2 regions of the Streptococcus himalayensis genome follow, and region 2 is predicted to be linked to the other one. Evidence: predicted binding sites of a transcription regulator. Region 2 holds the regulator's gene; the other holds the start of a gene.
The links. The regulator NrdR, encoded in region 2, represses ribonucleotide reductase genes. The targets are predictions, from matches to a motif close to ACACNATATATNGTGT.
Positions count from the first base shown of each region.

Region 1: a site for NrdR is predicted at 2,056-2,071, ahead of nrdH (glutaredoxin-like protein NrdH). Genes of this name have one in related genera too.

Region 1 covers NZ_CP016953.1:1,253,803-1,259,984, forward strand. Annotated here, with positions in the region: gene nrdE (class 1b ribonucleoside-diphosphate reductase subunit alpha) at 1-1,567, opposite strand, end outside; gene nrdH (glutaredoxin-like protein NrdH) at 1,725-1,943, opposite strand; gene BFM96_RS05925 (phosphocarrier protein HPr) at 2,358-2,621, shown strand; gene ptsP (phosphoenolpyruvate--protein phosphotransferase) at 2,623-4,356, shown strand; gene BFM96_RS05935 (ISL3 family transposase) at 4,542-5,798, shown strand.
Region 2 covers NZ_CP016953.1:1,091,904-1,098,085, forward strand. Annotated here, with positions in the region: gene BFM96_RS11540 (CPBP family intramembrane glutamic endopeptidase) at 203-427, shown strand; gene BFM96_RS05205 (PTS transporter subunit IIBC) at 758-2,941, shown strand; gene BFM96_RS05210 (endonuclease/exonuclease/phosphatase family protein) at 2,953-3,768, shown strand; gene nrdR (transcriptional regulator NrdR) at 3,896-4,369, shown strand; gene BFM96_RS05220 (replication initiation and membrane attachment family protein) at 4,370-5,521, shown strand; gene dnaI (primosomal protein DnaI) at 5,522-6,182, shown strand, end outside.

The DNA of each region.
Region 1 (6,182 bases), 160 kb from region 2:
CATAGTCGGACTTTTCAAAGTTATGGAAGGTAATTCCACGTTCACGAGCGATATGATTAGATTCTACCAAGGTCCAGTAGTTCATGAGCATGAAGTAAACGCTGGTAAATTCAACTGCTTCAGCAGATCCATAATCGATAAATTGTTGGGCAAGATAGCTGTGAAGTCCCATGGCACCTAAACCAAAGGTGTGAGCCAGGCTATTACCGTGCTCGATAGAAGGCACGGCTGAGATATGAGAGCTATCTGTGACAAAGGTGAGGGCACGTGTCATGGTTCGGATGGACTTTCCAAAGTCTGGAGAAGTCATCATATTGACAATGTTGGTGGATCCTAGGTTACAAGAAACATCTGTTCCCAAATGAAGGTATTCTTGGGCATCATTGATAAGGCTAGGGTCCTGCACTTGAAGGATTTCTGAGCAGAGATTGCTCATGACAATCTTTCCATCAATAGGGTTAGTACGATTGGCCGTATCAATGTTAATGACATAAGGATAGCCAGATTCTTGTTGGAGTTTTGAAATTTCAGTCTCCAAATCGCGGGCCTTGATTTTTGTTTTGTTAATCTTTGGATTTGCAACTAATTCATCGTATTTTTCTGTGATATCGATATAGGCAAATGGTAGGCCGTATTCACGCTCGATAGAATAAGGGCTAAATAGGTACATATCCTCATTTTGACGAGCCAATTCATAGAATTTATCAGGAATGACGACTCCAAGCGAGAGAGTCTTAACCCGCACTTTTTCATCTGCATTTTCTTTTTTGGTAGATAAAAAGGCGATAATATCAGGGTGAAAGACATTGAGATAGACCACACCAGCTCCTTGTCGTTGCCCAAGTTGGTTGGAGTAAGAAAAGCTATCTTCAAAGAGTTTCATGACTGGGACAACTCCAGAAGCCGCTCCCTCATATCCCTTGATAGGAGCCCCTGCTTCACGGAGGTTACTGAGAGAAATCCCTACCCCTCCTCCGATACGAGAAAGTTGAAGGGCAGAATTGACCGAACGACCGATAGAATTCATATCATCTGTCACTTGGATCAAAAAGCAAGAAACCAATTCTCCCCGCCGAGCTCGTCCTGCATTCAAAAAGCTTGGAGTAGCTGGTTGGTAACGCTGGTGAATGATTTCATCAGCGATGTCTTTTGCGATGGCTTCATTTCCGTTTGCGAAATAGAGGGCATTAAAGAGAACGCGGTCCTCCATGCTTTCTAAATAATAGTCTCCATCGTTGGTTTTAAGGGCATACTGATTGTAGAATTTATAGGCTGCCATAAAGGATTTAAATTGAAAATCCTGGGCATGAATGAAGCTTGCTAGTTCTTCGATAAAAGCAGGATCATAGAGGGCGATAAATTCTTTTTCCAAGTAATTTTCTTCTATTAGATAATTGATTTTTTCCGTAATTGAAGAAAAGGTCTTGGTATTTGGTTCAACATTTTCTTTGAAAAAGGCAGCGAGAGCTTCCTTATCTTTGTGAAGCATGATTTGTCCATCGACAGGACGATTAATTTCATTATTTAAACGAAAATAAGTGACATCTTCTAATCGTTTGAGACTCATAAAATTTCTTTTTCTCCTTGTGTATGGCTACAAAATAAAGGGGGAGCAGGCCAAAACGGATTTCTGAGAAATCAATTTTGTTGCCCACTCCCGCACATTGTCGAACAGTGTTCGACAAGAATTGCGAAAATACGCTCATTTATCAGTGGTGTTTACCTTAAGATAATTTTTTCAATTTACCAGGTTGAAAGCCAGAGAAGGCTTCGGTTGGTGTTTGAACGACGGGAGCGGCATTAAAGCCAAGACTCTTGACATGTTCAATATATTCTGGTTGCTCATCTAAGTTAATCTCTTTATAGGCAACATGGTTGGTGTCTAAGAAACGCTTTGTCATTTTACATTGAACACAATTATTTTTTGAATAAATGGTGACCATTAAAGGAACTCCTTTTTAAAAACTATATGCACAAAGTATATCGAAAAAAATTTTAATTGTCAACAAAAAGCATCTAAATGTTGTGTTTGATAATTCTAAAATTAAAAAACAAACACAATATATAGTTTTTGCTGGAAATGAAAGGAAAAGCCTAGAAAGCAAGGAGAGACAAGGAAATGAGGAAGCTAAATGGAAAAGGTAAGCCCTATTTTTTCTATTGGATAGACCCAAAATGTGGTCTTCGTATCTACTTTTGAAAATCTCGTTTTATGGTAGTTTCTGTAATTCTCATAAAAAAGCCACGCCGAAAACACATAAAATTCTTGAAAAATTTTTTCAAAGATGGTATAATTTAAAATTGTAAGGGTTATCACATAACCTAACAAAAAGAAAACATTAAAGGAGAGTCAAACTATGGCTTCTAAAGATTTCCACATTGTGGCAGAGACAGGTATTCATGCACGTCCAGCAACTTTGCTTGTTCAAACAGCTAGTAAATTTGCATCAGACATCACTCTTGAGTACAAAGGTAAATCAGTAAACCTTAAATCAATCATGGGTGTTATGAGTCTTGGTGTTGGTCAAGGTGCTGACGTAACGATTTCAGCTGAAGGTGCAGATGCAGATGATGCAATCGCTGCAATCTCAGAAACAATGGAAAAAGAGGGTTTGGCATAAAATGACTGAAATGCTTAAAGGAATTGCAGCATCCGACGGTGTTGCCGTTGCTAAAGCATATCTACTCGTTCAGCCGGACTTGTCATTTGAGACTGTTTCAGTCGAAGATACAAACGCAGAAGAGGCTCGTTTGGATGCAGCTCTTGAAGCTTCACAAAACGAGCTTTCTGTTATCCGTGAAAAAGCAGTAGATAGCTTAGGCGAAGAAGCAGCGCAAGTATTTGACGCTCACTTAATGGTTCTTGCTGACCCAGAAATGGTTGGTCAGATTAAGGAAACGATTCGTGCCAAACAAGTCAATGCAGAGACTGGTTTGAAAGAAGTGACGGATATGTTCATCACGATTTTTGAAGGTATGGAGGACAATCCATACATGCAAGAACGTGCAGCAGATATTCGCGACGTGACAAAGCGTGTTCTTTCTCACCTACTTGGTGTTCGCTTACCAAACCCTGCTATGATTAATGAAGAAGTCATTGTCATTGCCCATGACTTGACTCCGTCAGATACTGCACAGTTGGATAAAAACTTTGTAAAAGCCTTTGTGACGAACATCGGTGGACGTACAAGCCACTCAGCGATTATGGCTCGGACCCTTGAAATTGCAGCGGTTCTTGGAACCAATAATATCACAGACCGCGTGAAAGATGGCGATGTGATTGCGGCAAACGGTATTACAGGTGAAGTTCTCATCAACCCAACAGATGAGCAAATCGCAGCATTTAAAGCAGCTGGTGAAGCCTATGCGAAGCAAAAGGCAGAATGGGCTTTGTTGAAAGATGCAAAAACAGTCACAGCTGACGGCAAGCATTTTGAGCTAGCTGCTAACATCGGAACACCAAAAGACGTTGAAGGTGTCAATGAAAACGGTGCAGAAGCCGTTGGTCTTTACCGTACAGAGTTCCTTTACATGGATTCACAAGACTTCCCAACAGAAGATGAGCAATATGAAGCTTATAAGGCAGTCCTTGAGGGCATGAATGGCAAGCCAGTTGTGGTTCGTACAATGGATATTGGTGGAGATAAGGAGCTTCCTTATTTCGATCTTCCACATGAAATGAACCCATTCCTTGGTTTCCGTGCCCTTCGTATTTCGATTTCTGAAACTGGAAATCAAATGTTCCGTACGCAGTTGCGTGCTCTTCTTCGTGCATCTGTTCATGGTCAATTGCGGATTATGTTCCCAATGGTGGCTCTTGTGACAGAGTTCCGTGCTGCCAAAGCCATCTATGAAGAAGAAAAAGCAAAATTGGTTGCTGAAGGTGTTGCAGTTGCAGATAATATCGAAGTAGGAATTATGATTGAAATTCCAGCGGCAGCAATGTTGGCAGATCAATTCGCGAAAGAAGTTGATTTCTTCTCAATCGGTACAAATGACCTTATCCAATATACGATGGCTGCTGACCGTATGAATGAGCAAGTTTCATACCTCTACCAACCATACAACCCATCTATCCTTCGCTTAATCAACAACGTGATTAAAGCAGCACATGCAGAAGGCAAATGGGCTGGTATGTGTGGAGAAATGGCAGGAGATCAAACAGCTGTGCCACTCCTTGTAGGTATGGGCTTGGATGAGTTCTCAATGAGTGCAACTTCTGTCCTTCGTACCCGTAGCTTGATGAAGAAACTAGATACGAAGAAAATGCAAGAGCTTGCAGAACGTGCATTGACAGAATGTGCAACGATGGAAGAAGTTCTTGAGTTGGAAAAACAATACGTTGACTTTGATTAAAAGGATACAAGTAGAAGCAAACAGTTTTAACGAGCTGTTTGTTTTTTTATGCATGTCAAAGTTTGGGCTCTATAATATCTGTAGTGAGTAAACCCACTTTGGATATTATGGAGCTTTTTGAGTACACAAAAAGTCCCATAAGACTTATAATGAAAAGCGACAAAACCATCATTAGAAAGTATCTTATGGAACATATCAATCATACCACACAACTCATCGGAATTAAAGACAAACACATCACATTAACCAAAGTTATGCAGCACAAAACTCATATCGAAGTTATCGCTACCCTAGACTATGCCCCTCCTAAATGTCATCATTGCAAGGGAAGGCAGATGAAGTATGATTTCCAAAAACCGTCTAAAATCCCTTTTATTGAAATCGGTGGCTTTCCTAGTCTGATTCGTCTGAAAAAGAGACGATTTCAATGCAAATCCTGTCGTAAAGTCACGGTATCAGAAACCAGTCTCGTGAAGAAAAACTGTCAAGTCTCTGAGTTGGTCAGACAGAAGATGACTCTGTTATTACTAAACAGAGAATCACTTACCCATATCGCGTCTAAACTGGCGATTTCACCCTACACTGTCTATCGCCAACTCCAGCAATGTCAGTTTCAAGAGGATTATGCTTCCTTACCTGAAATCATATCCTGGGACGAATTCTCCTATCAGAAGGGCAAACTGGCCTTTATTGCTCAAGATTTTAACACTAAGAAAATCATCACTATCCTTGATAACAGAAGACAAACAACCATCCGAAACCACTTTTTCAAGTATGCCAAAGAAGCCAGGAACATGGTCAAAGTGGTTACTGTAGACATGTCTGGGGCTTATATCCCGCTCATTAAGAAATTATTCCCTAATGCCAAGATTGTCCTTGATCGCTTCCATATTGTTCAGCACTTGAGTCGTGCCCTCAATCAGACAAGAATCCAACTCATGAAGCAATATGACACCAAAGAGCTCGAATACCGTGCACTCAAATACTTCTCGAAATTCATTCTAAAGGACAGTCGGAAATTATCTCTTAAGCCTTTCTGCGCTAAAACCTTCAGAGAAACCATCACCCCTAGAGAATGTCTCCGTAGGATATTCAAGTTGGTACCTGAGTTAAAAGGCTATTATGACCTCTACCAGTTACTCCTTTTCCACTTACAAGAGAAGAATACCGAGCATTTCTTTGGCTTAATTCAAGACGAGCTATCCCATCTCAACAAAATGTTTAAAACGGTGTTAAACACTTTTATACGTTACAAAACCTACATCGCTAATGCCATTGAACTGCCTTATTCTAACGCCAAACTGGAAGCGACCAACAAACTTATCAAAGACATCAAGCGCAATGCCTTTGGCTATAGGAACTTTGACAACTTCAAAAAACGCATCTACCTCGCTTTGAACATTACAAAAGAGAAGACGACATTCGTCTCCTCTCGTGCTTAACGATAAGTCAACCCACTACAGTTGACAAAGAGCCAAAGTTTGGAAATATAGGTTGCTAAATAGGCTTGTATAGACGATTTTTCATACTCGTCAACAGTCAACATCTAAGGTCGTTCACTCACCTTGCTCCAATAGCTCAGCGGACTGTTGAAGGTTGGAAATAAGGATTATGGTGCCATCCTTCAGAACGTAAAGCAACCCTATTAGAGATAGAAAAATTTTTATTTTTGGGGTTAACTACCAGATAATAGAAACTTTTAGAAATGCTGAGAAAGAGGTATTGTTAAGAGTTTTTAAAAGAAAAAGATTGAAGAAATTGTCAAAAATGGACTTTTTCTTCAATCTGTAAGGATTTTGAAATGATCCTCAGCTAACTTACGTTAC
Region 2 (6,182 bases):
GGAAAGATTTTGGGATAGCATTGCTCTTTTACTTAGCAACTCGTGTGGTAGCTATTGGTGGAACCATTCTTGTTCAATTGGTCGCTGCTAATCAAACATCTGCAAATGATGCGGCTTTGCTGGCGACAAATGAATAGGTGATGGAGGTGTTTTCCATGTATTTTGTTGCCTTTCATTTGGCTATTGGTGTCTTTGCACCGAGTTGATTTACAGAGGTTTCTTTAGCCAGTACTTTTTCAAGAAAGATCAAAAATGGTTAAAGGTGATTGTCAGATCCACCATTTTTGGATCACTACATGTCGTTTATCCGATTGAGTTTTCTACCTATTTTACCCTTGGAGCGATTTTCTATCTAGCTTATGTCCATCGAGGTAATATTGTAGATTTGATTGCTGTGCCTCTTCTTAACAATAGCTTGTTGGTTTAGAACGTAGACAAACCCTATTAGAGATAGAAAAAATTTTATTTTTGGGCTTATATACCATATAACAGAAACTCTTAGAAATGCTGATATAGCGGTATTGTTAAGAGTTTTTTTATTTCTCATCGTGATTACAATTATATCTCTCTGAGATGTTTTTTCATATCCTTGAGTGGTTAACTTCATTTTAGAACTTTTGGAATTTACAAGATGTAAAATTTTCTAAAAAAGTTTATAAAAGCCTTTACAAAAATAAAAGTTATGGTATAATGGTCTTACAACATAATGCAAACGATTTCATAAAACGTTTGCACAAAATCTAAAAAAGGAGATTGAATGATGAAAGATACGTTCAAAAATCTATTCAGTTTCGAATTTTGGCAAAAATTCGGAAAAGCCTTGATGGTCGTCATCGCTGTAATGCCTGCAGCTGGATTGGTGATCAGTATCGGAAAATCCATTCCGCTGATCAATCCAGATGTTGCGGCCTTAGTGACAATCGGCGGTGTTCTTGAGCAGATTGGTTGGGGGATTATTGGGAACCTCCATATTCTCTTTGCTCTAGCGATTGGAGGAAGCTGGGCTAAGGAGCGTGCAGGTGGTGCGCTTGCGGCTGGGATGTCCTTTATTTTGATGAACCGCATTACAGGGGTTATCTTTGGCGTGAGCGGCGATATGCTCAAAAATCCTGAGGCAATGGTGTCTACCATATTTGGTGGTAAGATTGCGGTTGCAGATTACTTCGTGAGCGTTTTGGAAGCTCCAGCCCTCAATATGGGAGTTTTTGTTGGGATTATTGCCGGTTTTGTTGGAGCGACAGCCTACAATAAATACTATAATTTCCGTAAATTACCGGATGCCCTTTCCTTCTTTAATGGGAAACGCTTTGTGCCATTCGTTGTTATCTTGCGTTCAACCATTGTAGCGGTCATTCTTTCAATCGTATGGCCTCTTGTCCAAACTGGAATCAACAACTTTGGGATTTGGATTGCAAATTCGCAAGATACAGCACCTTTCTTAGCCCCATTCTTGTATGGTACCTTGGAACGTCTCTTGCTTCCATTTGGTTTGCACCACATGTTGACAATCCCGATGAACTACACTTCTTTTGGTGGAACCTATACAATCTTATCTGGTGCACAAGCTGGTCAACAAGTATTTGGTCAAGATCCTCTTTGGCTTGCCTGGGTGACAGACCTTGTAAACTTGAAAGGAACAGATCCTACTCAATACCAACACTTGCTAGAAACAGTGACACCAGCTCGTTTCAAAGTCGGACAAATGATTGGTTCATTTGGAATCTTGATGGGTGTGGTTGTAGCCATCTATCGCAATGTGGATCCAGATAAAAAAGCAAAATATAAAGGAATGATGACTGCAACAGCTCTTGCTGTCTTCTTGACAGGGGTAACAGAGCCAGTTGAATACATGTTCATGTTTGTTGCAATGCCACTTTACCTTATCTATGCCGTGGTGCAAGGGCTTGCCTTTGCGATGGCTGACCTTGTTCACCTTCGTGTTCATTCATTTGGTTCTATCGAATTCTTGACACGTACACCTCTAGCCGTTAGTGCTGGTCTTGGTGGTGATATTTTAAACTTCATCTGGGTTTCTGCCCTCTTTGCAGGAATTATGTACTTCATTGCTAACTTTATGATTCAAAAATTCAACTACGCAACACCAGGGCGCAATGGAAATTATGAAACAGATGGAGGCGAAGGCGAGGAAACTGGTGCTAGCGATAACAAAGTTGCAGCAGCTTCTCAAGCAGTGAATGTGATTAACCTTCTTGGTGGAAGAAATAATATTGCAGATGTAGACGCTTGTATGACTCGTCTTCGTGTAACGGTCAAAGATATTGATAAAGTCGGCACTGAAGAACAATGGAAACAAGAAGGCGCGATGGGCTTGGTAGTCAAAGGTTTAGGTGTACAAGCGATTTACGGACCTAAGGCAGATGTATTGAAATCTGACATTCAAGACTTGTTGGATTCTGGAGAAGTAATTCCTGAAACAATCGTAGCTAGCGGAGTAACATCTAACGCTACGACGGACTTTAAAGGGGTGACAGAAGAGGTTCATACGGTTGCAGATGGGCAAGTGATTGATATTAGCACCGTGACAGACCCTGTGTTTGCTCAAAAGATGATGGGGGATGGATTTGCAGTTGTGCCTGCTAATGGAACGATTGTTTCACCAGTTGCAGGAAAAGTCACCAGCATCTTCCCAACCAAACATGCTCTTGGTTTAGAAACAGAAAAAGGTCTGGAAGTATTAGTGCATATTGGACTGGATACGGTAAGCCTTGAGGGGCAACCATTTACAGTTCATGTAGCAGAAGGACAAACCGTTCAAGCAGGTGAACCTCTTGTTACAGCAGATTTGGCTGCTATCCAAGCCGCAGGACGTGAAACAACAACAGTCGTTGTCTTTACAAATATGACTGCTGTCAAAGAGGTCAAGATTGAAACACTTGGTCAAGCTGCTGCAAATGCAGTCGTTGCAAAAGTCGAATTGTAAAAGAGGAAGATATGGCAACATTCCTAAGTTTAAATACACATAGTTGGATGGAAGAGAATCAGGAAGAGAAATTGCAATTACTGGTGTCGCGTATCCTAGAACGTGACTATGATCTAGTAGCTCTTCAAGAAGTAAACCAACTGATGGATAGTCAGGAAATTGCCGACCCACTTCACTATCAATCCGCAGAAGGCATAGGGATCCATGAGGATCACTATGCTCTTCGTTTAGTGGAGGAGTTGGCTAAACAGGGAAAAGACTATTATTGGAGTTGGGCATACAACCATATTGGCTTTGATCGATTTCATGAAGGGGTCGCCATCCTGTCAAAAACTCCGTTAACGGCAGAAGTATTAACGGTTTCGAGCATGGATGATCCAGCGGACTACCACACTCGTAAGGTTTTACTAGTAGAAACAGAGATCGATGGTCAGACAATAGCTGTTGGCAGTGTTCATCTTTCTTGGTGGGATAAAGGCTTTCAAGAAGAATGGACTAGGCTTGAACGACACTTGAAAGATATTCAAAAACCTTTCATTCTCATGGGAGACTTTAATAACCCAGTCGATTATGAAGGCTATCAGCACATCTTAAAAAGCTCATTAGCCTTACAAGATAGTCATAAAGTTGCGAGAAGCATCCGAGGTACCTGTACGGTTGAGGGAGATATTGCTGGCTGGGAAGGCAATAGAGAGGCACTAAAGATTGATTATCTTTTTGCAAGTAAAGAGTGGAATCTGAAGCGTTCACACGTTGTTTTTGATGGTGAAAATGGCGCTGTCATTAGTGATCATTATGGTCTTGAAGTTGAGATGAATTTTAAATGATGAGAAAACCACATGTCAAATCAATAGAGTTTGAAATGTGGTTTTTGTGTGCTCTTTATTTCTCTCTGCTTTTGTTATTGCTTAAAACATGGTATAATAGAGTACTAAGGATTAAGGAGGGAAAGAGATGCGGTGCCCAAAATGTGGTGGTAGTAAATCAAGTGTCGTAGATAGTCGTCAGGCCGAAGATGGACATACAATTCGACGTCGAAGAGCGTGCGAGGAATGCCAACATCGTTTTACGACTTATGAACGAGTTGAAGAGCGAACCTTGGTTGTCGTCAAAAAAGACGGAACTCGTGAGCAATTTTCGCGGGACAAAATTTTCAATGGGATTATTCGCTCTGCCCAAAAACGTCCTGTTTCTAGTGAAGAAATCGATGCGGTGGTCAATCGAATTGAGCAAAAGCTGCGCAGTAATAACGAAGACGAAATCGAAAGTGAAAATATTGGGAATCTTGTCATGCAAGAGTTGGCAGAGTTAGATGAGATTACCTATGTGCGGTTTGCTAGTGTTTATCGCAGTTTTAAAGATGTCAGCGAGTTAGAAAACCTCCTCAAACAAATTACGAAATCTGCCAAGAAGAAAAAGGAAGACTAGATGAAGCCAAATGATTCGTTTTCATTTGTAAAAAATAATATCGTGTCAAAGGATACGAGCAATTTGGTTCGCCTGTATTTGCCGATTCTGGGGATAGAGGCCACCATGGTGTATCAGTATTTTCTTGCTTTTGGGGACAATGGAGAAGGGATTTTTCACTTTTCTCATATTTTAAATCATCTAAATTTTGGGATGGACCGATTAAAGCAGGCCCTTGATTTGTTAGTGGCTTTTGATTTGTTGGATTGGTATGAAGTAGACAGTCAGCACCGTTTTTTCCTTCGAGAACCTCTATCTGCCCGAGAATTTTTAGAAAATGCGGTTTATCGTCGTCTTTTGGAAAAGAAGATTGGAGAGATAGCTGTGGAATCCTTATTAGTTGGATCTTTAGAGGGGGAAAAACGAACCCTCAAACTATCCCAGCTGATGGATGTACCAAGTGTTGCCTCTGTTCCTACAACTTCAACAAATGATTTTGACATCAACCATTTCAAGGAATTGATGGCCCGAGACTTTCTGCGGTTTAAGGATGAAAAAGAAGATTTGCTGGCTCTGTTTGCCATTGCCGATCAAAAATCTTGGACTTGGTATGAAACCTATCTATTAGCCAAGGAAACAGCTGTGGGACAAGTGATTTCTGTCCAACGGATGGCTCAAAAACTTAATCAAGTAAAAGTGATAGCTGAATTTTCTAGTCAGGAAAAGATTGTGATTGATGAAGCCAAATCTAAGTCCTCAATAGAATTTTTAGCAGAAATCAAAGAAATTCGAAGAGGAACGATTGTTCAGTCAGAACGCAAATGTTTGGAAGATATGGCTGATTTAGGGCTCTTAGATGAGGTCATCAATGTGATTTTACTGTTGACTTTCAATGTGGAAAATTCAGCCAATCTTGCCATTCAGTACGCCATGAAAGTAGCTAATGATTTTGCCTATCAGAGGATTAACAGTGCTGAAGCAGCAGTGTTACGCATTCGTGAGCGCAATCAAAAAGTCAAGGAACGAAAGGAAAAACGACAGCCGCAACCACAGACCAACGTTCCTAAATGGAGCAATCCAGATTATAAAAATGAAACCAGTAAGGAGCGCCAAGCTGAATTAGAGGAGCAAAAACGCAGGTTATTGGCCAAATTAGACCAAGGAGGTGAGTAGATGGAGAGTGTAGGACAAACCTTGTCACAAAAAGGACGAGGCCGACAAATGGATTATGAAGCCTTAGTCCAGCAAATCTTGTCAGATCCAGATGTAGCAGCCTTTATCAGAGATGCTCATTTAACAGAGGCAGAAGTAAGACGGAGTGTTTCAAAGTTTAATCAGTACATTAGCGAGCGAAATCGCTTTGTTCTGGGAGATGAATCCTATATTGCCAAGGGCTATAAACCAATTTTAGTCAAGAATGAAGGCTATGCAGATGTATCTTATGAAGAAACGCCAGAGTTGATTGCTGCACAAAAAGAAGCAGCGATTAACAGCCGCCTCCATCTAATTAACCTCCCAACTAGCCTGAAAACAGCTAGTTTAAAGCAAGTCGATTTGGATGATGTAGGGCGTTATCAGGCTTTTGAATTTCTGACTACGTTTGTAGCGAATTATCCAAATTTTAAGAAATCCTTGTATTTATACGGAGATTTCGGGGTGGGAAAAAGTTACATGATGGCTGCATTAGCCCATGATTTATCGGAAAAAAGAAAGGCTTCAACAACGCTTCTCCACTATCCTAGTTTTGTTCTGGATGTAAAAAATGCCATTGGAGAAGGCTTGGTCAAGGAAAAGGTGGATGAGGTCAAAAAGGCGGAAGTTCTGATATTAGATG